DNA from 3 places in the Novosphingobium sp. NPDC080210 genome. Region 3 is predicted to be linked to each of the others. Evidence: predicted binding sites of a transcription regulator. Region 3 holds the regulator's gene; each other region holds the start of a gene.
The links. The regulator LexA, encoded in region 3, represses DNA repair genes until DNA is damaged. The targets are predictions, from matches to a motif close to GTTCCNCNCTTGTTCT.
Positions count from the first base shown of each region.

Region 1: a site for LexA is predicted at 4,533-4,548, ahead of uvrA (excinuclease ABC subunit UvrA). Genes of this name have one in related genera too.
Region 2: a site for LexA is predicted at 4,526-4,541, ahead of ACQKOE_RS00390 (ATP-dependent helicase). Genes of this name have one in related genera too.

Region 1 covers NZ_JBNNWL010000005.1:137,267-144,785, reverse strand. The annotation lists gene ACQKOE_RS14245 (DUF262 domain-containing protein) at 1-655, shown strand, start outside; gene ACQKOE_RS14240 (MAE_28990/MAE_18760 family HEPN-like nuclease) at 652-1,293, shown strand; gene uvrA (excinuclease ABC subunit UvrA) at 1,551-4,523, opposite strand; gene ACQKOE_RS14230 (M13 family metallopeptidase) at 4,728-6,758, shown strand; gene ACQKOE_RS14225 (M3 family metallopeptidase) at 6,842-7,519, shown strand, end outside.
Region 2 covers NZ_JBNNWL010000001.1:75,608-83,126, forward strand. The annotation lists gene ACQKOE_RS00380 (DEAD/DEAH box helicase) at 1-1,309, shown strand, start outside; gene ACQKOE_RS00385 (FkbM family methyltransferase) at 1,374-2,252, shown strand; gene ACQKOE_RS00390 (ATP-dependent helicase) at 2,249-4,522, opposite strand; gene ACQKOE_RS00395 (Fe-S oxidoreductase) at 4,641-5,084, shown strand; gene ACQKOE_RS00400 (MFS transporter) at 5,195-6,460, shown strand; gene rsmD (16S rRNA (guanine(966)-N(2))-methyltransferase RsmD) at 6,947-7,501, opposite strand.
Region 3 covers NZ_JBNNWL010000001.1:480,960-488,478, forward strand. The annotation lists gene ACQKOE_RS02315 (citrate synthase) at 1-274, opposite strand, end outside; gene gltX (glutamate--tRNA ligase) at 288-1,727, opposite strand; gene ACQKOE_RS02325 (DUF4131 domain-containing protein) at 1,756-2,619, shown strand; gene ACQKOE_RS02330 (ComEC/Rec2 family competence protein) at 2,601-3,992, shown strand; gene lexA (transcriptional repressor LexA) at 3,986-4,678, opposite strand; gene moaC (cyclic pyranopterin monophosphate synthase MoaC) at 4,800-5,273, opposite strand; gene trpC (indole-3-glycerol phosphate synthase TrpC) at 5,334-6,122, opposite strand; gene trpD (anthranilate phosphoribosyltransferase) at 6,450-7,409, opposite strand; gene ACQKOE_RS02355 (anthranilate synthase component II) at 7,406-7,519, opposite strand, start outside.

The DNA.
Region 1 (7,519 bases), on a different contig from region 3:
TTTAAAAAGAGAGAGCGACCCAAAGGCTAAATACGAACTCTTCCAGCGCCTAAACACGGGGGGCGCTCGATTGACTGAGCAGGAAGTTCGTAATTGCGTAGCAGTTATGATCAATCCGGATTTTCACGCTTGGCTGATGACGCTTTCAGAACTTGAACCATTTGTCAAAACAACACAGCAGACCAGTTCTGCCTTAGAGGGCCAAGCGGGTGTCGAACTGGTTCTGCGTTATCTGGCGTACCTGAACGTATCTTACGAACGCGGTTTGGATGTTCACGAATATCTAGACTCCGCTCTTATTTCGTTAGCTAGCAATCAAAATTTCGATCGCATAGCGGAGGAAGAACGATTCAAGCGCACATTCACCCTCTTGCATGCCGCGCTTGGACAAGACGCCTTTAAACGGTGGGATGGAGAAAAATTCCAAGGAAAATTCCTAATCTCCGTTTATGAAGTTCTCGCCCCCGGTGTAGCCAAGAATATTGATGCAATCGAAGCTCTTGGTGACGAAGCAAGCAAGGAGTTTGTTCGTAAGAAAGCCAGTGCTCTATGGGCTAATGAGACGTTCCAAAAGAGCTCGGGAGGAGGGACCCGCGGGACAACACGCTTGGTAAACCTGCTCCCCATGAGCGAAGACTTCATGAAGCCAGAATGAAAATCCGTACTTTAAGTGAATTTCAGGATGCGCTAGACAAAGAAATGGCTTGGCGCGTCAAAGAGATAGCAGATCTTAATTCTGCCGTCACCACTGCGCCATCTGCAACTCAGAACACAATGATCAGAGCTGGTATCGCACTTACCTACGCGCACTGGGAAGGATTTATCAAAAATAGCTCAGAGCACTATCTAGCATTTATTAGCGGCAAACGCGTTCCCCTGGAAGATCTGAAAGACTCTTTTGTCGCAATCTCAATAAGAGCACAAATTGAAAAAGCAGTCGAATCTCAAAGATTTGATCAAAATATCAAAGTAGTCGATATTCTCAGGAATCAAATGAGAGAGAGATTTAATTTCACATTATCATCATCAATAGACACACAATCGAATCTCAGTTCTTCTGTTTTTAAAAATATAGTCGGGTATCTCGACTTAAAGCCTGATTTCTACGAACCAAAATTTAACTTCATCGATGAATCTCTTTTAAAGAGGCGCAATAAGGTCGCGCATGGCGAGTATTTAGACGTAGATAAGAAACAATGGAAAAATATTTCCCGAGAAGTCTTGAACCTACTTCGCGCTTACAAAACGGACTTAGAAAACTCCGCAAGTCTATCTTCTTTCATGAAGACTTAGACTTGCCAACGCGCACCCAACCCACTGAAAAATCAGGATAAAGCACCTACTACAATCAGCTATAGTGGTCTAGTCCCAGATCAAATACTCGGCAGCGTGCGTCCCTATTACGCCTGTAACAAGGCCCCCAATACGCCCCCCACCCTCTTCGCGTCTTTGCGCCTTTGCGTGAACCCAATCTTCACTGCACCGGCGGGATAGCGCGCAGGCCCCCTCCACCAGCTACGCTGGTCCCCCTCCCCGGTTCGGGGAGGTGTTTAGCGGGGGAGCAGCGGCGCCAGATACCGCCCGGTGAAGCTGCGCTCCACCTGCACCACCTGCTCCGGCGTGCCTTCCGCGACGATTTCGCCGCCGCGCACCCCGCCTTCGGGGCCGAGGTCGATGATCCAGTCGGCGACCTTGATCACATCCAGGTTGTGTTCGATCACCACGACCGAATTGCCCTGGTCGACCAGCCGTTGCAGCACTTCGAGCAGCTTGCGCACGTCTTCGAAGTGGAGGCCGGTGGTGGGCTCGTCCAGGATGTAGAGCGTCTGTCCGGTGGAGCGGCGGCTGAGTTCCTTGGCCAGTTTCACCCGCTGCGCCTCGCCCCCGGACAGGGTGGTGGCCTGCTGGCCGACCTTGACATAGCCCAGGCCGACTTCGTTCAGCATGTGCATCTTGTCGCGGATCGGGGGCACGGCCTTGAAGAACTCTTCCGCGTCCTCGATCGTCATGTCGAGCACGTCGGCGATGGAGTGGCCCTTGAACTTCACTTCCAGCGTTTCGCGGTTGTAGCGCTTGCCGCCGCATTCCTCGCACGTCACGTAAACGTCGGGCAGGAAGTGCATTTCGATCTTGATCAGGCCGTCGCCCTGGCACGCCTCGCACCGTCCGCCCTTGACGTTGAAGCTGAACCGTCCGGCCTTGTACCCGCGCGCGGCGCTTTCCGGCAGCCCGGCGAACCAGTCGCGGATCTGGGTGAAGGCGCCGGTATAGGTGGCCGGGTTGGAGCGCGGGGTGCGGCCGATGGGCGACTGGTCGATCTCGATCACCTTGTCGCAATGTTCCAGGCCAGTGATCCTGTCATGCGGACCGGCGATGACGCGCGCGCCGTTGAGTGCGCGGGCGGCGCCGGCATAGAGCGTGTCGAGCGTCAGGCTGGACTTGCCGCTGCCGGACAGGCCGGTGATGCAAGTGAAAGTGCCGAGCGGAATGCTGACCGTCACGTCCTTCAGGTTGTTGGCCCGCGCGCCGTGGACGGTGATCTGCTTGCCATTGCCCTTGCGGCGCGTCTGCGGAACCTCGATTTTCCGCGCGCCGGACAGATATTGTCCGGTCAGGCTGGCCTTGCTTTTCAGGATGTCCTTCAGGGTGCCCTGGGCGACGATCTCTCCCCCATGGACGCCCGCGCCTGGGCCAAGATCGACGATGTGGTCGGCGTGGCGGATCGCGTCCTCGTCATGCTCGACCACGATCACCGTATTGCCCAGGTCGCGCAGGCGTTTCAGCGTTTCGAGCAGGCGGTCGTTGTCGCGCTGGTGCAGGCCGATGGAGGGTTCGTCGAGCACGTAGAGCACGCCGGACAGGCCGGAGCCGATCTGGCTGGCAAGGCGGATGCGCTGGCTCTCTCCGCCGGACAGGGTGCCGCTGGTACGGTCAAGGTTGAGGTAATCGAGCCCGACATTGTTGAGGAAGCCCAGCCGCTCGTTGATCTCTTTGAGGATCGCCTTGGCAATCTGCTGCTGGGTGGGGGTCAGCCGGTCGTGCAGGTCCTCGAACCAGCCGACTGCGGCGGCGACCGAGAAGCGGGTGACGGTGGAAATGTCCTCGCCCGCGACCTTGACCGCCAGCGCCTCGGGCTTGAGCCGCTTGCCGTGGCAGGTTTCGCAGGGCTGCGCGGTCTGGAACTTGGCCAGCTCCTCGCGCATCCAGGCGCTTTCGGTTTGCAGCATGCGGCGGTTGAGGTTGCCGATCACGCCTTCGAACGCCTTGCGCACGGTGTAGCTCTTCTTGCCGTCGGTGAAGGTCAGCGGGACCGGCATGCCCGCCGTGCCGTGGAGGATCACCACCTTCACCTCGCCCGGCAGCGCGTCCCACGGGGTTTCCAGGCTGAAGCCGAATTCGGCGGCCAGGCTGGAGAGGACCTGCATGTAATAGGGCGACGGCGGGTTGCTCTTGGCCCAGGGGACGATGGCCCCCTGCTTCAGGCTGAGATGCTCGTTCGGGACCACCAGCTGCGGATCGAACAGCAGCTTTTCGCCCAGGCCGTCGCAGGCCGGGCAGGCGCCCATCGGCGCGTTGAAGCTGAACAGGCGCGGCTCAAGGCTTTCGATGGTGAAGCCGGAGACCGGGCAGGCGAACTTTTCGCTGAAGACGATGCGGTTGGCGGGCAGGCCTGCGCCCTGCATCCCCCCCTCCCGCTTGCGGGAGGGGTCGGGGGTGGGCCCTTGCTGGTCCTCGGACTGGCCCACCCCTAGCCCCTCCCGCAAGCGGGAGGGGGACTGGTTGGCCAGCTCCGCCACGGTCGTATCCGCCAGGTCCAGGTAGGCCAGCCCCTCGGCCAGCTTCAGCGCCTGTTCGAAGCTGTCGGCCAGGCGCGTCTCGATCCCTTCGCGCACGGCGATGCGGTCCACCACGACCTCAATGTCGTGCTTGTACTTCTTGTCGAGCGCGGGGGCTTCCTCGATCGCGTAGAATTCGCCGTCGATCCGCACGCGGGTGTAGCCGGCCTTCTGCCATTCGGCGAGTTCCTTGCGGTATTCGCCCTTGCGCCCACGCACCACCGGGGCGAGCAGGTAGGCGCGCGTTCCTTCCGGCAGGGCCATGACGCGGTCGACCATCTGGCTGACGGTCTGGGCGCTGATCGGCTCGCCCGTGGCCGGGCTGTAGGGCACGCCGACGCGGGCCCAGAGCAGGCGCATGTAGTCATAGATCTCGGTCACCGTCGCCACGGTCGAGCGCGGGTTGCGGCTGGTGGTCTTCTGCTCGATGGAAATGGCCGGGGAGAGGCCGTCGATATGCTCGACATCCGGCTTCTGCATCATTTCCAGGAACTGGCGCGCATAGGCTGAGAGGCTTTCGACATAGCGGCGCTGCCCTTCGGCATAGATCGTGTCGAAAGCCAGGCTGGACTTGCCGCTGCCGGAAAGGCCAGTGATAACAATCAGCTTGTCGCGCGGCAGCGAAACGTCGAAGCCCTTGAGGTTATGCTCGCGCGCGCCGCGGACGGTGATGTGGGTAAGGCTCATGCCCTGGCTGTTCCAGATTTGTTCGATTCGGGCAAGCTGACTGCACCTTCGGGCACGCTGGCCCGCCCCCTTCCACCAACGCCCGTTTCCACTCGGCAGACGACATTGACTCACCCGCCCCTGCGCGCGAGGCAGGGCGCAGTTTTGCGGAGCGGCTGGGCGGACCACGCTATCGGCCAGATCACGCTATCGGAGAGTCGTACCATGAAATCACGTTTCCTCATCGCCGGCGCTGCGCTTGCCGCCCTGGCCGTTCCCTTTGCTACCAGCCAGGTGATTGCCCAGGCGGCGCAGACCACTGCGGGCAAGGCCGTGATCGGCACCTGGGGCATCGACCTTTCGGGGCAGGACACCGCCGTGAAGGCCGGCGACGACTTCTTCCGCTTTGCCTCGGGCAAGTGGGAGGACAAGACCGAGATCCCGTCGGACCGCCCGGCAGTCGGATCGTTCAACGACCTGCGCGAAACGACGCAGGAACAGGTCAAGCAGCTGATCACAGCCGCACCGGCAAACAGCAAGGTCGGCGCTTTCTACGCCAGCTTCATGGATGAAGCCGCGCTGGAAAAGATCGGCGTGGCCCCGCTGAAGCGCGACATCGCGGCGATGAACGCGATCACCAGCAAGAGCCAGTTCGCCCGCTTCATGGGCGAATCCAATGGCAAGTTCGGCATCTCGCTGGTCGATTACGGCGTCAGCTCGGACACGGCCAACCCGGAACTCAACGTCCTGTACCTCGGCCAGGGCGGCATCGGCATGCCGGAACGCGAATACTACCTGTCGGACCAGTTCAAGCCGCAGCGCGACGCCTATCGCGCCTATATCGTGCGCACCATGACCACGCTGGGCTATCCCGACCCGGCCAAGGCGGCCGACACGATCATGGGCTTTGAAACCGAACTGGCCTACAAGAGCTGGAAGATCGCCGACCGCCGCATGATCGAAAAGGTCAACAACCCGATGAGCAGCGCCGAACTGGCCGCCTATGCTCCGGGGCTGGACTGGAACGCCTTCTTCGCCGGGGCCAAGGTGCCCGCGCAAAAGCGGATGATCGTGGGCGAAAACACCGCGATCAAGGCCCATGCCAAGGTCTTTGCCGAAACCCCGCTGGCCACGCTGAAGCTGTGGCAGGCCTTCCACATGGCCGACCAGGCCGCGCCCTACCTGAACAAGGCAATGGTCGACAGCCGGTTCGAATATACCAAGACCATTTCCGGCGTGAGCGAGAACCGCCCCCGCTGGAAGCGCGGGGTCGATCTGGTCGGCGGTTCGCTGGGCGAACTGGTCGGGCAGGATTACGTCGCGAAGTACTTCCCGCCTTCGTCCAAGGCGAAGATGGAAAAGCTGGTCGCCAACCTGAAGATCTCGATGGCCGACCGGATCAAGAACAACACCTGGATGAGCGAGCCGACCAAGGCCGCTGCCCTGGAAAAGCTTCAGAAGATGGACGTCATGGTCGGCTATCCCGACAAGTGGCGGTCCTATGACGGGCTGAACATCGTTCCGGGCGACCTTTATGGCAACGTCCAGCGCGCGGGCAAGTTCAACGCGGCCTACAACATGGCCGACCTGGGCAAGCCGGTGGACCGCAAGAAGTGGGCGATGAACCCGCAGACCGTGAACGCCTATAACGGCGGGCTGGAAAACAAGATCGTGTTCCCGGCGGGCATCCTGCAAGCGCCGTTCTTTGATCCCAATGCCGACGATGCGGTCAACTATGGCGCGATCGGCGGCGTGATCGGTCACGAGATCATCCACGGCTTTGACGATCAGGGCCGCAAGATCGACGCCACCGGCGCGGTGCGCGACTGGTGGACGGCCGAGGACGCGAAGCGCTTTGAAGAACAGGCCAAGATCTTCGGCGCGCAATATGCCGCGTTCGAAGTGGTCCCCGGCGCGTTCATCAACCCGGACCTGACCATGGGTGAGAACATCGCCGACCTGGGCGGCATTTCGGTGGCACAGGAAGCCTATCACGCCTCGCTGGGCGGCAATTCCGCGCCGGTGATCGATGGCCTGACCGGCGATCAGCGCCTGTTCCTGGCCTGGGCGCAGGTCTGGCGGGCCAAGGCGCGCGAAGCTTCGCTGCGCAACCAGGTCGCCACCGATCCGCACAGCCCGGCCAAGTACCGCGCCTTCGCGCCGCTGCGCAATGTCGATGGCTGGTACGCCGCCTTCAACGTGCAGCCGGGCGAGAAGCTTTACATCGCACCGGAAAAGCGCGCGCGCCTTTGGTAATCCGGGCACGCGTTCAGTTGCCAGTCACAGGGGGCGGCGTTTACGCTGCCCCCAATGCTTTTCTCCCCGTGAGGACCTGATCCATGCGTAATCTCTCTCTCGTTTCCCTGTCCGCCCTGGCCCTGGCCGGCTGCGCCGCGTCCAACGCCCAGCCCGCCTCCACCGTCGCCGCTGCGGAAGCACCCGCTGCCTATGCCCCGGTGATCCCCAAGGGCACCGGCATCTTTGCCGAGCCGTCGACCCTGCCCTTCCAGGCCCCGGACTTCTCGAAGATCCAGGAAAGCGACTACGAACCAGCCATTGAGCAGGGCATTGCCATCTGGCTGGCGGAAGTGGACGCGATTGCGAACAACCCCGCCGCGCCGACCTTTGAAAACACGCTGGAGGCGCTGGAGCGTTCCGGCTCCATGCTGAGCCGCGTCTATGCAGTGTTCAGCGCCCTCACCTCGGCCAACACCAACGACAACCTGGATGCGATCGACAGCCGCACCTCGCCCAAGCTGACCGCGGCGCGCGATTCCATCACGCTCAACCCCAAGCTCTTTGCCCGGATCAAGACGCTCTATGATGCGCGCGATACCCTGAACCTCGCGCCGGACCAGCTGCAGGTCCTGACCCTGACTTACGAGAACATGGTCCGCAACGGCGCGAACCTGTCCGATGCGGACAAGGCGGCGCTCACCGAAATCAACAGCCAGCTGTCCAGCCTGCAAACCGAATTCGGCCAGAAGCTGACCAAGGGCACCAAGGACGGTGCGCTG
Region 2 (7,519 bases), 410 kb from region 3:
GAAGGGATACGATACGCCCACGCCGATCCAGGCCCAGGCGATCCCCAGCGTCCTGATGATGAAGGACCTCATCGCCATTGCCCAGACCGGCACGGGCAAGACTGCCAGCTTCGTGCTGCCGATGATCGACATCCTCGCCCACGGCCGTCGCCGCGCGATGATGCCGCGCAGCCTGATCCTGGAACCGACTCGTGAACTCGCCGCGCAGGTCGCTGAAAACTTCGAAGCCTATGGCAAGAACCACGACCTGAAGATGGCGCTGCTGATCGGCGGCGTGCAGATGGGGGATCAGGTCAAGGCACTGAACGACGGCGTCGACGTGCTGATCGCCACGCCCGGCCGCCTGATGGACCTGTTCGAGCGCGGCAAGATCCTGCTGACCGGCTGCGACCTGCTGGTGATCGACGAGGCGGACCGGATGCTCGACATGGGCTTCATCCCGGACATCGAGACGATTTGTTCCAAGCTGCCGACCAACCGCCAGACCCTGCTGTTCAGCGCGACCATGCCGCCGCCGATCAAGAAGCTGGCGGACAAGTTCCTGAGCAATCCGAAATATATCGAGGTTGCTCGTCCGGCGACGACCAACACCAACATTGCCCAGCACAAGGTTCCGGTGGCTTCCAACCGCGTGAAGCGCGAAGTGCTGCGTCACCTGCTCAAGGCGGATGAGGTGCAGACGGCGATGATCTTCTGCAACCGCAAGACCACGGTGCGCGAGCTGGCCAAGAGCCTGCAGCGCCACGGCTTTGCGGCGGGCGAAATCCACGGCGACATGGACCAGTCGGCCCGCATTGCCGAGCTGGACCGGTTCAAGGACGGCGGGATCAACATCCTGTGCTGCAGCGACGTCGCGGCGCGCGGTCTGGACGTGAAGGGCGTGTCGCACGTGTTCAACTTCGACACGCCGTGGCACCCGGACGACTATGTTCACCGCATCGGCCGCACCGGTCGCGGCGGCGCCACGGGCCGCGCCTTCACGCTGGTCGCGCCCGAAGACCAGGAAGCGATCGAGAATGTCGAAAAGCTGACCGGCGGCAAGATCCCGGTCTACACGGTCGATCTGGGCAAGGCTGAAAAGCCGGAACGCGCCGAGCGAAAGCCGCGCGCCGCCAAGGAACCGCGCGAAGCCAAAGCCCCCCGCGAAGAACGCGCCGAAAAGCCGCGCCAGGATCGTCCCAAGCGCGACGGCACCAAGCCGCCGAGGGCCGAATCGCGCGGCAAATCCCGCCGCGAGGAAGAAGAAGTGGACGAGCCGGGCGTGTGGAACGGCCCGGTCCCCAGCTTCCTGGGTGTTTCGGCGCTTTAACCCTGCGGCTGGATTGACCCCGCAATAATACCTGGTCTAGGTCCGCCGCTTAAAGGGGGCGGACTTGAACCTTCTGGAATTGCTAGGATTTATCGTTCGGCACCCGCTCAATCGAACGGGCAGGGCGGCGGCGGTTGCGCGTTTCGTGCGGTGGCAGCTGGCCAGCCGCATTCTTGGTCAAGCCGCAGTCCTTCCGTTCGTGAACGAGACCCGGCTGCTGGTAAGGCGGGGCATGACCGGGGCGACGGGCAACTGGTACACCGGATTGCACGAGTGTGCCGATATGGCCTTTGTGCTCCACGTTTTGCGACCCGGCGACCTGTTCGTCGATGTCGGGGCCAATGTGGGCAGCTATACGGTGCTGGCGGCAGGCGCCGCGCAGGCCGATGCGATTGCGGTCGAGCCGGTGCCGTCGACCTTCTCCAGCCTTGCCGACAATATCGCACTCAACGCCCTGGGTGTGCGGGTGGAACTTCGTTGCTGCGGGCTATCGGCAAGTGCCGGCATGCTGACTTTCACCGCCGGGCTGGATACGATGAACCGGGTCGCGCGGCAGCGGGAGAGCGGGCCGGTCGTGACCGTTCCGGTGACCACGCTCGACGAACTGTGCCGCACGCGCATCCCGCTGGTTCTGAAGATCGACGTGGAGGGACACGAGCTGGCCGTGCTCGATGGCGCTCAGTCAGTTCTGAGCAACCCTGGCCTGCGCGCGGTGGTGATGGAGACGAACGGATCGGGTGCGCGCTACGGCCATTCCGATGGCGATTTGGTTGAGCGGATGCGCGCGGCGGGTTTCCTGCCCTGCCGCTACGACTGGAATAAGCGCCGCTTGCAACCAGTTGGGCGGGGCGGCCAGAACACCATTTTCGTCCGGGCACCTGACGAACTTTCGCGGCGTTGCCAGGCAGCACCGCAGTTCCGTCTGGTCAACGGAACGATCTAGTCCGCCAGCTTCACGAAACTGTCGATCACCCGCTTGGGTCCGGCAGTTTCGAAGTCGATCTCCAGCTTGTTGCCTTCCTGCGCGGTTACCTTGCCGTAACCGAACTTGTCGTGGAACACGCGTGAGCCGATGGCCACGTCGCTGCGCGGCTTGGCGGCAAAGCTGGCCGCGCTGCGGGTTGCCTCGGGCAGGCGTCGCGGCGTGGGGTCATAGGTTTGCGCTGCCGCGCGTTGCCAGCCCGGACCGCGCGTATTGCCCCGCGCGACGTGGGCAAAGGGGTCGCCGTGCTCCGACCACTGCGCCCGCCACAGCGAGGCCCCGCCAGACAGCGTGCTTTCCTGCTCGATATGAGCGTCGGGCAGTTCGCCGATGAAGCGGCTGGGGATGGAGCTGGTCCACTGGCCATAGATGCGGCGGTTGGCAGCATGCAGGATGGTGCAGCGCCGCCGCGCGCGGGTGATCGCGACATAGGCGAGGCGGCGTTCCTCCTCCAGGCTGGCCAGCCCCCCTTCGTCGAGCGCGCGCTGGCTGGGGAAGACGCCTTCTTCCCAGCCGGGCAGGAAGACGTGGTCGAATTCCAGTCCTTTGGCGGCATGGATGGTCATGATGGTCAGCTTTTCGGCGGCATCGTTCGCCTCGTTGTCCATGACCAGGCTGACGTGTTCGAGGAAATCGCCCAGCGTTTCGTATTCTTCCATGGCGCGGGCGAGTTCGGCCAGGTTCTCCAGCCGGCCTGCGCTTTCCGCGCTCTTTTCCGCCTGCAAGGCAGCGGTGTAGCCGCTTTCGTCCAGCACGGTCCGGGCCAGTTCCGCAGGCGTTGTCTGCTTGGCCAGGTCGCGCCAGCGGGCAATGTCGCGCATCAGCGAGATCAACGTGTTGCGGGCGCGGGCGGGCAATTCGTCCGTGTCGGCGATCTCCACCGCCGCAAGGCTGAGCGGCACGCCCCGCGCGCGGGCGTGTCGGTGCATCTTTTCCAGCGTCTTGTCGCCCAGGCCGCGCTTGGGCGTATTGTAGATCCGCTCGAACGCCAGGTCGTCGCTCGGCTGCGAGATGATCCGCAAGTAAGCCAGGGCATCGCGGATTTCGGCGCGTTCGTAAAAGCGGAAGCCGCCCACGATCTTGTAGGGCAGGCCGATGGCGATGAAGCGGTCTTCGAACTCGCGGGTCTGGAACTGCGCGCGGACCAGGATCGCGACCGTGGCCAGCGAAGCGCCCTCGCCCTCCAGCCGTTCCGCTTCCTCGCCGATCCGCCGCGCTTCCTCCGGTCCGTCCCAGACGCCGATGACGCGAACCTTGTCGCCGCCATTCCGCTCGGTCCACAGCGTCTTGCCAAGCCGCTCGCTGTTGGCGTCGATCAGGCCGGATGCGGCGGCGAGGATGTCCGGGGTGGAGCGATAGTTCTGCTCCAGCTTGATCACTTTCGCGCCAGGAAAATCCTGTTCGAACCGCAGGATATTGGCCACTTCTGCGCCGCGCCATGAATAGATCGACTGGTCGTCGTCGCCCACCACGCAGATGTTCTTGCGCGCCTGGGCCAGCAGGCGCAGCCACAGGTACTGGACCTGGTTGGTGTCCTGGTATTCGTCCACCATGATATATTTGAAGCGCTGCTGATACTGCTCCAGAATCTCGCGATTGGTGCGCAGGATGTTCAGCATGTGGAGCAGCAGGTCGCCAAAATCGCAGGCGTTCAGCGCTTTCAGGCGGTCCTGGTAGAGCCGGTAGAATTTCTGCCCCTGGCCATTGGCATAGGCCTCGCTGTCCGCAGCGGAAAGGTCCGCTGGCAACAGGCCCTTGTTCTTCCAGCGGTCGATGCAGCCGGCCAGTTGCCGCGCGGGCCAGCGCTTTTCGTCCAGCCCTTCGGCCTGGATCAGCTGCTTGAGCACGCGCAGCTGATCGTCGGTATCGATGATCGTGTAATTGCTTTGCAGCCCGGCGAGTTCGGCATGGCGGCGCAGCATCTTGGCCGCAATCGCGTGAAACGTGCCAAGCCACGGCATCCCTTCCACTGCCGGCCCGACCAGGTGGCCGACGCGTTCCTTCATCTCGCGCGCCGCCTTGTTGGTAAAGGTGACGCAGAGGATTTCGCTGGGCCAGGCGAGGCGGCTGCGGACGATATTCGCCAGTCGCGCGGTCAGCGCCGCAGTCTTGCCCGTTCCGGCCCCCGCCAGCATCAGCACCGGGCCTTCGGTCGTCAGAACAGCTTCGCGCTGCGGCGGGTTCAGCCCGCTCAGCAGTGGATCGGATTGGGGATCGATGGGAACTTGCACGCGCGAACAGCTAGGGAACAAAGCTGTTCGGCGCAAGAGCCGTGCGGCTGGGCGTTGCGCCGGAACCGGCATTCCGGGCGTTCGTTCGATTCCGGTCCACACCAGGAAAGGAAGATCCATGAAGCACCTGCTTGTCCTGGGCGCTGCCGCTGTGTCGCTGGCCGCCGTGCCCGTGCTGGCCCAGCACAGCCACCCGACCCCGCCGGTGACGCCTGCAACGCCCGCCACTCCGGCAGAGCCTGCCACCCCCGCAATTCCGGCGGACCCCGGCGTTGAACCGGCGACCCCGGCAGAACCCGCAACCCCCGCCACTCCCGCCACCCCAGCAGACCCCACGGTCATTCAGGCAAACCCGCCGGGACTGGGCGTTCCTTCGGCCACGCCGCCCAATCCGGCCAGTGCATCCGACGCGGTCCCGCCAGCACGGCCTGCCGATCCGGCCTATCGCGCCGGACCCTACAAGGGCGCACTGACTCCCCCGCCGCCAGAGGCGATGAACAAGGTCTATCCGGTTTGCACCAAGAAGCGGCAGGACAGCTGCCGCAATCCTGGCGGCGTGTAACCCGAACTGGTCCCGCGGGACACGCGCGAGGGGCGTCGGCCCGGACTGGTCCCGGGTCCGGCGCCCTTTTCGTTTGACTTGAGGGCGATGGGCCGCAACCAGATGCGCCCATGCATCCGGTTCGCCAACACGCCCGTATTCTGACCGCCTCGCTTACCGGCACGGCGGTCGAATTCTATGACTTCTACATCTACGCCACGGCGGCGGCGCTGGTGTTTGGTCCGCTGTTCTTTCCCGCGGAAAGCACCGCGGCGCAGACGATGTTCGCTTTCATGAGCTTTGGGCTGGCCTTTTTTGCCCGGCCCGTCGGCGCGATCGTGTTCGGCCATTACGGCGACCGGATCGGGCGCAAGTCGACGCTGGTCGCCTCGCTGATGCTGATGGGCGTTTCCACCCTGCTGATCGCCTTCCTGCCGACCTATGCGATGGTCGGCTGGGTCGCGCCGCTGCTGCTGTGCATTCTGCGCTTTGGCCAGGGCTTCGGGCTGGGCGGCGAATGGGGCGGGGCATCGCTGCTGGCGGTGGAATATGCCCCGAAGGGGTGGGAAGCGCGGTTCGGTTCGGCCCCGCAGTTCGGCGCGCCGGTGGGCTTTCTGGCCGCGAATGGCCTGTTCCTGCTGCTTGGCCTGTTCCTCTCCGATGCGGATTTCCGGGCCTGGGGCTGGCGCATTCCATTCGTGGCCAGCGCCGTGCTGGTGGGCTTGGGTCTGTGGGTGCGGCTGCGGATTGCGGAGACTCCGGCCTTCCGCGAGGCGCTGCACCGCAAGCCGCCGCCCGCCGTGCCGGTCGCGGTCCTGTTCAAGCATCACCTTGGCGCAGTGCTGGCGGGCACGGCCGGGGCGATTGCCTGCTTTGCGATCTTCTACCTCTCGACCGCCTATGCGCTTGCCCAGGGGACGACCGCGCTGGGCTATTCGCGCGAGACGTTCCTGGCGGTGCAACTGGGGGCCAACTGCTTCTTTGCGCTGGGCATCCTGCTGGCGGTGATCCGCGCCGATCAGACCAGTCCGCGCGCGGTCATGCTGCTGGGCGGGGTCATGACCATCGTGCTCGGCGCGGTATTCGGCGCGGGGCTGACGTCGGGTTCACTGCTGGTGATCTTCGTCACGCTGTCGGTCGCGCTGATGGTCATGGGCTTCGTCTACGGCCCGCTGGGTTCATGGCTGCCGACGCTATTTCCCGTGACCGTGCGCTACAGCGGAATTTCGCTGGCCTTCAACGTCGGCGGGATCGTCGGCGGAGCGCTGACCCCCATCGGCGCGCAGAAGATGGCCGAACTGGGGCAGGGCGGACAGGTTGGCCTGCTGCTCTCGCTGGCAGGACTGGCGACCTTGATCGGGGTGGCCGTGGCCAAGGAAAACCCCCAGTCAGTTTAACCCGCTCGTGGTGAGGAGGGGCCGAAGCCGCAGGCTGAGGTTCCGTCTCGAACCACGGCGTTTTGCGCGGTCCATCGACACGGCTGCTCAGGACGAACGGGGGCGATGGTTCGCGCAAAGGCGCAAAGGGCGCAAAGGGTTTCGCGCAGAGAACGCAGAGGACGCAGAGAAAGGTGTCCTTGCTGCCGCAGGCTCTGTCATATTGGCTTGTCGAAAACAGGAAAGCAGAGGCGCCAAAGCGCTTCACCTCTGCGTCCTCTGCGTTCTCTGTGCGAAACTCTGTGGCGGCTCGGCCTTGCGCTACGCCCGCTGGGCCCCGGCCTGCGCCGGGGTGACGGTTTAGGCTTTGAGCTTTTCAATACCCGTTCGTGGTGAGGAGGAGCCGAAGACGCAGGCAGAGGTTCCGTCTCGAACCAGAGCGTCACGCATGATCCTTCGAGATGGCCACTCAGCTTGCAGCTTCGCGGCCTCCTCAGGACGAACGGCTTATTGTGCGGGCTGCCGCAGCAGAGTGATGCGGGCCTTGCCGACCTTGCGGTCGGCCACGGTTTCCAGGCCCTTGACCTTGGGTTCCTCGTCAGCCGCCGTTTCCAGGCTGACCCAGGTGCCTTCGCCGATCCAGCCCAGCCGTTGCAGCTTGTCCAGCGCAACCGCGCCCGCGCCCGAGCCATAGGGTGGATCGAGCAGGACCAGGTCAAGCGGAGCCTTGGCCGGTCCCAGTGCCAGGACCGAACTTGCTCGCACGTCGCATTGCGGCGCGGCGCGCAGGGCCCCGATATTGGCGCGCAGGGCGCGCAGCGCGGCAGCATCCTGCTCGACGAAAATGCAGCTCGCCGCGCCGCGCGACAGAGCCTCAAGCCCCAATGCGCCCGATCCGGCGAACAGGTCGGCGACGGCCAGCCCGTCAAAATCGCCGATGCGGCTGACCAGCATGGAGAACAGCGTTTCGCGGGTGCGGTCGGCAGTGGGGCGCGTGGTGTCACCCGCCGGGGCCTGCATTTTGCGCCCGCGCCATTCCCCGGCAATGATCCGCAGGCTCATTTGCGCGGACCGGGCTTG
Region 3 (7,519 bases):
CGTTCAGCAGCAGGTAGCTGACTTCCATGAAGCTGGAATGTTCCGCCAGCTGGCCGATCGGATAGCCGCGGTGCAGCAGGACGCCTTCGTCACCGTCGATATAGGTCAGCGCGCTTTCGCACGATGCCGTCGAGGTGAAGCCCGGGTCATAGGTGAACATGCCCGTCTGGCCATAGAGCTTGCGGATGTCGATGACATCCGGCCCGACGCTGCCCGAAAGGACGGGATATTCCGTTTCGCCAGAACCGGCGCCGAGTTTAACCGTATTGCCCACCTTAGCTACCTCCTCAAACTTTGCCTGCATCGACCGAGGCCTGGGCACCGATCCGGGCCAGACTTTCTTCCCGGCCGAGCAGGACCAGAACGTCAAAAATACCTGGGGAAGTCGTTTGCCCGGTTAGCGCGGCCCGAAGGGGTTGCGCAAGCTTTCCGAGTCCAAGCCCAAGTTCTTCGGCCATAGCCTTCAAACTTGCCTCAAGCGTGTCAATTGCCCATTCGTCCAATGCCGCGATCCGGGCGTGGATGCTGCCGAGCAGCGCGCGGGCATCGTCGGTCAGCAGTGCCTGGGCCTTTTCCTCGATCGCCAGCGGACGCTCGGCAAAGAGGAAGGCGGAACTGGCAGCCAGTTCGTTCACGTCCTTGGCACGGACCTTCAGCACCGGCATGGCCTGGGTCAGCAGGTTCAGGTCGACATCAGCCGTCAGCTTCGCGGCGACCAGCTCTGCCAGCCGCGCATCGTCAGCCTCGCGCAGGTAGTGCGCGTTCAGGTTGAGCAGCTTGGCCAGGTCGAACCGCGACGGGCTCTTGCCGACATGGGCGATATCGAACCATTCAACCGCCTGATCGCGGCTGATGATCTCGTCATCGCCGTGGCCCCAGCCGAGACGCAGCAGATAGTTGAACAGCGCTTCAGGCAGTACGCCCATCTCGTCGCGATAGGCATCGACGCCCAGCGCGCCGTGACGCTTGGAAAGCTTGGCCCCGTCGTGGCCATGGATCAGCGGAACATGGCCATAGGCCGGTTCGGGCCAGCCCATCGCGCGGATAATCGCCAGCTGGCGGAATGCGTTGTTAAGGTGGTCGTCGCCGCGGATCACGTGGGTTACGCCCATGTCATGGTCGTCCACCACGACGGCCAGCATATAGGTCGGCGTACCGTCCGAACGGAGCAGGACGAAATCGTCAAGCTCCGCGTTCTGCACCGCGACGCGGCCCTGGACGAGGTCTTCGATGACCGTCTCGCCTTCGCGCGGGGCCTTGATGCGGACCACGAAGGGTTGATTTGTCGGAGCCGTCGCCGGGTCTGCATCGCGCCATTCGCTGTCAATGCGGAACGTGCGCCGCTCTGCCTGGGCCGCTTCGCGCCGGGCCTGGAGCTCTTCCTGCGTCAGGTAGCAGCGATAGGCATGGCCATTGGCCAGCAGTTCGTTCGCGACTGCGGCATGGCGGTCGGAGCGGGCGAACTGGAAGGTCGCGGGCTCATCGCCGCCCAGGCCGAGCCACTCCAATCCATCGAAAATCGCTTCAATGGCGGAATCGGTGGAACGGGCGCGGTCCGTATCTTCAATCCGCAGCAGGTACTTCCCGCCATGGTGGCGTGCAAACAGCCAGTTGAACAGGGCCGTGCGGGCCCCGCCGATGTGCAGGTAGCCCGTGGGCGAGGGGGCAAACCGCGTAACGACGCCGCGGGGTTCGCCCGTTGCCGCCATGACGCTATCACTTGCCATCAATCGTCCCTTCCTGTCATCTACTGCCATGGGTCGCGAAACTTTGCCGCAGGTGCCTATGGGCAGCGATGCGGCGCATACCGCTGCACTGCAACATGGCCCTTGGCGCATGACTCGCGACTTGTCCAGCGGGCTTGAGCAGGTTGAACGATTCCTTGTCCGGTCGCGGTTCGACCTTGCGCCCTGGGGCCTTGTGGCGCTGATTGCAGGGATCGCCAGCTGGTTCATCACGCCCAGCGCCTGGCACTGGGGGGCGGTCATTGGCGCGGGCCTTGGCATCGCCCTGGCCGCAATCGGATTCTTCCGGGCGGACGGACGCTATCCGTACCTGCGCCGGTCGCTGGCGGTCGTGGGCATTGCCGTGGCTCTCGGCTGCGCTCTGGTCTGGATCAAGGCAGAACTTGTTGGGGCAAGGCCGATTGCGCGGCCCATTGCCGCGACGCTGGAAGCGACCGTGCTGGACCGCGAAGACCAACCGGCGGAGCAGCGCGTGCGCCTGATCCTGGCGACCCGCGAACCGGGCGGTGCAAGAGCGATCAAGGTGCGGCTGAACCTGCCACTGGATGAGGCGAAGGGTTCGATTGAAAAAGGCGCGCGGCTCCGCCTTCGGGCGCGGTTAGTCCCGCCGCCTGCGCCGATGCTGCCGGGTGGCTATGACTTTTCCCGCACCGCCTGGTTTGCCGGATCGCCGCCACAGGCAGCGTGCTTGGCCCGGTGGAAGTCCTCCAGCCAGGAGAGCGCGGCCCCATCGCAGCGGCGCAGCGGCAGCTTTCTGGGCACGTCCGGGCCAATCTGGACGGTTCTGCCGGGACCATTGCCGCCGCTTTGGCCAGCGGCGATCGCGGGGCCATTGCTGAAGCGGATGACCAGGCGATGCGCGACGCCGGGCTGACGCACCTGCTGTCAGTCAGCGGGCTACATGTCAGCGCAGTCGTGGCGGCAGGCTACTTCGTGGCGATCCGCCTGCTGGCGCTATGGCCCTGGCTGGCCTTGCGGGTGCGCTTGCCCCTTGTCGCCGCCGGGACAGGAGCGTTGGTCGGGATTGGCTATACCTTGCTGACCGGCGCGGAACTGCCGACGATTCGGTCCTGCATCGGGGCCGTGTTGGTCCTCGCCGCCCTCGCCATGGGCCGCGATCCCTTGTCGATGCGGATGGTCACCATCGCCGGTTTTCTGGTCGTCCTGTTCTGGCCTGAAGCCGTCGTCGGGCCGAGTTTCCAGATGAGCTTTGCAGCGGTAATCGCCATCGTTGCCTTGCATGGATCTGTGGGCATGCGGTCCTTCAATGCTCCGCGTGAGGAAGGCTGGCTGGCGAAAGGAGCGCGTAACCTGTTCGGCCTGCTGATTACGGGCGTGGTGATTGAACTGGCCCTGATGCCGATTGTCCTGTTCCATTTTCACCGCGCCGGGGTTTACGGAGCGCTGGCCAACGTCGTCGCGATCCCGCTGACGACATTGGCTTCGATGCCGCTGATTGCCCTCGCACTGCTGTTCGATCTGGTGGGGATCGGTGCGCCGTTCTGGTGGCTGGCGGGCAAGTCGCTGGAACTGCTGCTGGCTCTGGCGCACTGGGTTGCGGCCATGCCCGGTGCAGTCACGGCCATGCCGGGCATGGGGAGGGGCGCGTTTGCCCTGTTCGTGGCGGGCGGCTTGTGGCTAGCACTCTGGCAAAGCCGGATCCGCTTGCTGGGTTTGGTCCCCGTCGCGGCCGGACTGATCTTGCTGAGCCAGGTGAGAACCCCGGACTTGCTGGTCTCCAGCGACGGAAAACATGTCGGGATTACACGCGTGGCAGGCGAAGATCTGCTGGTGCTGCGCGACAGCAGAAGTGGATACACCCGCGACAACCTGCTCGAAAGTGCGGGCATGAGCGGTGCGACGAGGACGATTGCGGAATGGCCCGGAGCCAATTGCAATGCTGATTTCTGCGCGCTGAAGCTGGAACGCAGGGGCAGATCGTGGCGTTTGCTGATCGGGCGGGGGACGGATTTTGTTCCGGAACGCGCACTCGCTGCCGCCTGCGACCGGGCCGATATCGTCATCGCCGGACGATACTTGCCGGGATCGTGCCGCCCGCGCTGGTTAAAGGTGGACCGGCGTATGCTCGATCAAACCGGAGGGCTGAAAATCGACTTGGTCCAGCAGAAGCTCGCCACCGTCGCTGAGGACCAGGGTCAGCATGGCTGGTGGAAGCCGAGGCAGGCCAACCAGCCATCTGCAAAAGCGCTGCCGGCCGAGGAGGCAAGCAGCGCCCCGGATCAGTGATAGCGGCGCAGCAATCCGGCCAGCTTGCCCTGGACCACCACTTCGCGCGGATCATAGATCTGCGGTTCATAGGCCGCATTGGCGGGATCGAGCCTGACGCGGCCATTCTCGCGGCGCAGGTATTTCAGCGTTGCTTCCTCGCCGCGCACCAGGGCTACGACAATTTCGCCATCGCGTGCCGTATCGGTGCGGCGGATCAGGGCATAGTCACCGTCCAGAATGCCCGCTTCGATCATCGAATCGCCGGAAACTTCCAGGGCGTAATGATCGCCCGCGCCCAGCAGGGCTGCCGGGACTGGCAGGGTGGCCGACGTTTCCATCGCCTCAATCGGGACGCCCGCCGCAATCCGGCCGTGCAGGGGAATTTCGATCACGTCATTGGCCGGAGCAGGGCGCGCTTCGGGCGGACGAATCACGGCAGCTGCCGCGCTGTTGCTGTTCGCCGCGCGAGCCGGAGCCTTGGTCGTTACGTCATCGGGCTGACGCAGCACTTCCAGCGCCCGGGCCCGATTGGGCAGGCGGCGGATGAACCCGCGTTCTTCCAGGGCGGAAATCAGCCGGTGAACCCCGGACTTTGACTTGAGGTCCAGAGCCTCCTTCATTTCCTCAAACGAGGGGGAGACGCCGCTTTCTTCAAGACGGGCCTGGATGAAGCGGATCAATTCGTGCTGCTTGCGAGTCAGCATGCCGGCATCACTCCGTTGGAATCGGTCCGGAACGGGAATGTTCCTGCACCGTTCAGTGAACGAATGAGGAACAAGTAAGCAACCTTTCGGAACGAGTCAAGCAGTTACGCCTTCCGAACAATCAATCCTCTGCGCGCCAGTCTCCGGACTTCCCGCCGCGCTTTTCGATCAGGCGCATGCCGGAAATGACCATGCCTTTGTCGACCGCCTTGGCCATGTCGTAAATGGTGAGGAGCGCCACCGAGGCGGCGGTGAGCGCTTCCATTTCCACACCGGTCTTGCCGGATAGCGAGGCGCTGGCGGTCACGCGCACGGCGCTCTCTTCAAAGGCGAAGTCCACTGTTGCCGCGTCGAGCGAGAGGGGGTGGCACAGCGGGATCAGGTCGGCGGTTTTCTTGGCGGCCATGATGCCGGCGATGCGCGCCGCAGCCAGAACGTCGCCCTTGGGAACCGCGCCATCACGGATTGCGGTAAGCGCCTGAGCGGACATGGTGATCCGGCCCTCGGCAATGGCCACGCGGCGCGTTTCTGACTTGGCGCCGACATCGACCATGCGCGCCTTGCCCTGTTCGTCGAGGTGGGTCAGCTCGCTCATCGTTCCTCCGTCGATCGGTCTGACCGTCTTGTTGCAGCTTTCGGCGCCAGTGGACAGGCGCTATCCGTTGAGCAAGGTGCGGGTCGCGGCTTCAACGTCATCTTGCCGCATCAGGCTTTCGCCGACCAGGAACGTGCGGATGCCGGACTTTTCCAGGCGGAGCAGGTCGGCATGGCCGTTGATCCCGCTCTCGCTGACCAGCAAGGTGCCCGCCGGGGCGAGGGGGGCGAGGCGTTCGCTGTTGGCCACGTCAGTCACGAACCGTTTGAGGTCGCGGTTGTTGACGCCGATCAGGCGGCTGCTCAGACGAGCGGCGCGTTCCATTTCGGCCTCGTCGTGCACTTCGACCAGAACGTCCATGCCGAGTTCCTTCGCAGCCGCTTCGATCTCAGCCATTTGGGCGTCGTCGAGGGCGGCGACGATGATCAGGATCGCATCGGCGCCGATGGCGCGGGCCTCAGCCACTTGCCAGGGGTCGACCATGAAATCCTTGCGCAGGACCGGCAGGTCGCAGGCCGCGCGGGCGGCGACCAGGTAATCCTCATGCCCCTGGAAATAGGGCGCATCGGTCAGGATCGAGAGACAGGCCGCGCCGCCGGCCTGATAGGCTCGGGCGTGAGCGGGCGGATCGAAGTCGGGGCGGATCAGGCCCTTGGACGGGCTGGCCTTCTTGATCTCGGCAATCAAGGCGAAGCCGGTCTCGGCCTTTCGGCGCAAGGCAGCTTCAAACCCGCGCGGGGCGGTTTGCTGCGCGGCCTTGGCGTCGAGGTCGGACCAGGAGGCCAGCGGCTTGCGGGCGGCAACTTCTTCGCGCTTGGTGGCGCAGATTTCTGCTAGTTTGTCGGTCATCTCGGGGGCGCTCTAGCTTGGATTTTCGGGCGGTGTCGAGTTTTGTTTGATTCTCACACGAAGGCACGAAGACACGAAGGCGTTTCAGCCGAAACGTTGCGTAGGAATAATCTCACGCAAAGGCGCGAAGGCGCCAAGGTGTTGCGCTGGTCGCCGAAGGCGTTTGCCTCTCAATGGTTGCGGCAAATTCTACGTCCGTATTTCACACGGCTTCGCCGAATGTCCGGCATCTTAGCGTCTTTGCGGCTTTGCGTGATTATCCAATAAAAGGACGATCCCCGAAAGAAGCTCTTCGTGCCTTCGTGTCTTCGTGTGAGTCCCAAAAACTCACCGAACCATGTCGATCCAGCAAGCGAGCAGCGCCTTGGCCAAGCCTTTATCGAGAGCTTCGGCCGCCTCTTCAACGCCTTCCAGCCAGTCCTCGACCTGTCCCGCCACCAGCAAGGCGGCTGCGGAGTTGAGCAGGACCGCAGTGCGATAGGCGCCTTGTTCGCCCATCAGCACCCGCTTTAGTGCCTCTGCGTTATAGGCCGCGTCACCCCCGCGCAGTTCTTCCAGTGGATAGGGTGCAAGGCCCGCATCGTCAGGCGAAATTTCCGCTGGCAGGGGCGGCAAGCCTATTGTGGCGAGATAGCTGGGACCAGCGACGGAAAGCTCGTCCAGCCCTTCTGCACCGGAGACGATCATCGCCGCTTCGGTGTCGAGCAGCTGCATCGCGTCGCGGTAAAGCGCGATCAGGTCCGGTCTGGCCACGCCGATCAGCTGGCGGCGGACACCAGCAGGATTGGCCAGGGGGCCAAGCAGGTTGAAGATCGTGCGGCGGCCCAGCGCCTTGCGGATCGGAGCAACGCGGGCGAGGGCCGGGTGGTGGGTCTGCGCAAAGAGGAAGGCAATGCCCAGGTCGGGCAGGGTCTGCTCTGCCAGTTCCGAGGCCCGCGCGATGTTCAGGCCGACGGCTTCCAGCGTATCGGCTCCACCCGCGAGGCTGGAGGCGGCGCGGTTGCCGTGCTTGGCCACCGGTACCCCGCAGGCCGCCACGACCAGCGCCACGGCAGTCGAGACGTTCACACTGTGCTGGCCATCGCCGCCCGTGCCGCAAACGTCGATCGCGCCTTCGGGTGCCGAAACGCGCTTCATCCGCGCCTTCATCGCCCGGACGGCACCAGCGATTTCCTCCGCCGTTTCGCCGCGCTCGGCGATTTCAACCAGGGTCGCGGCGATCTCCTCATCCGGCACGAGGCCGTCGAGGATCCGTCCGAACAGGTCTTCCGATTCTGCGAGATTCACGCGACTGCCTTTGGTTCCAGTCCTGCCATGCGCAGGAAATTGGCCAGCATGGCGTGGCCGTGTTCGGTGGCGATGGATTCGGGGTGGAACTGCACGCCGTGGATCGGCAG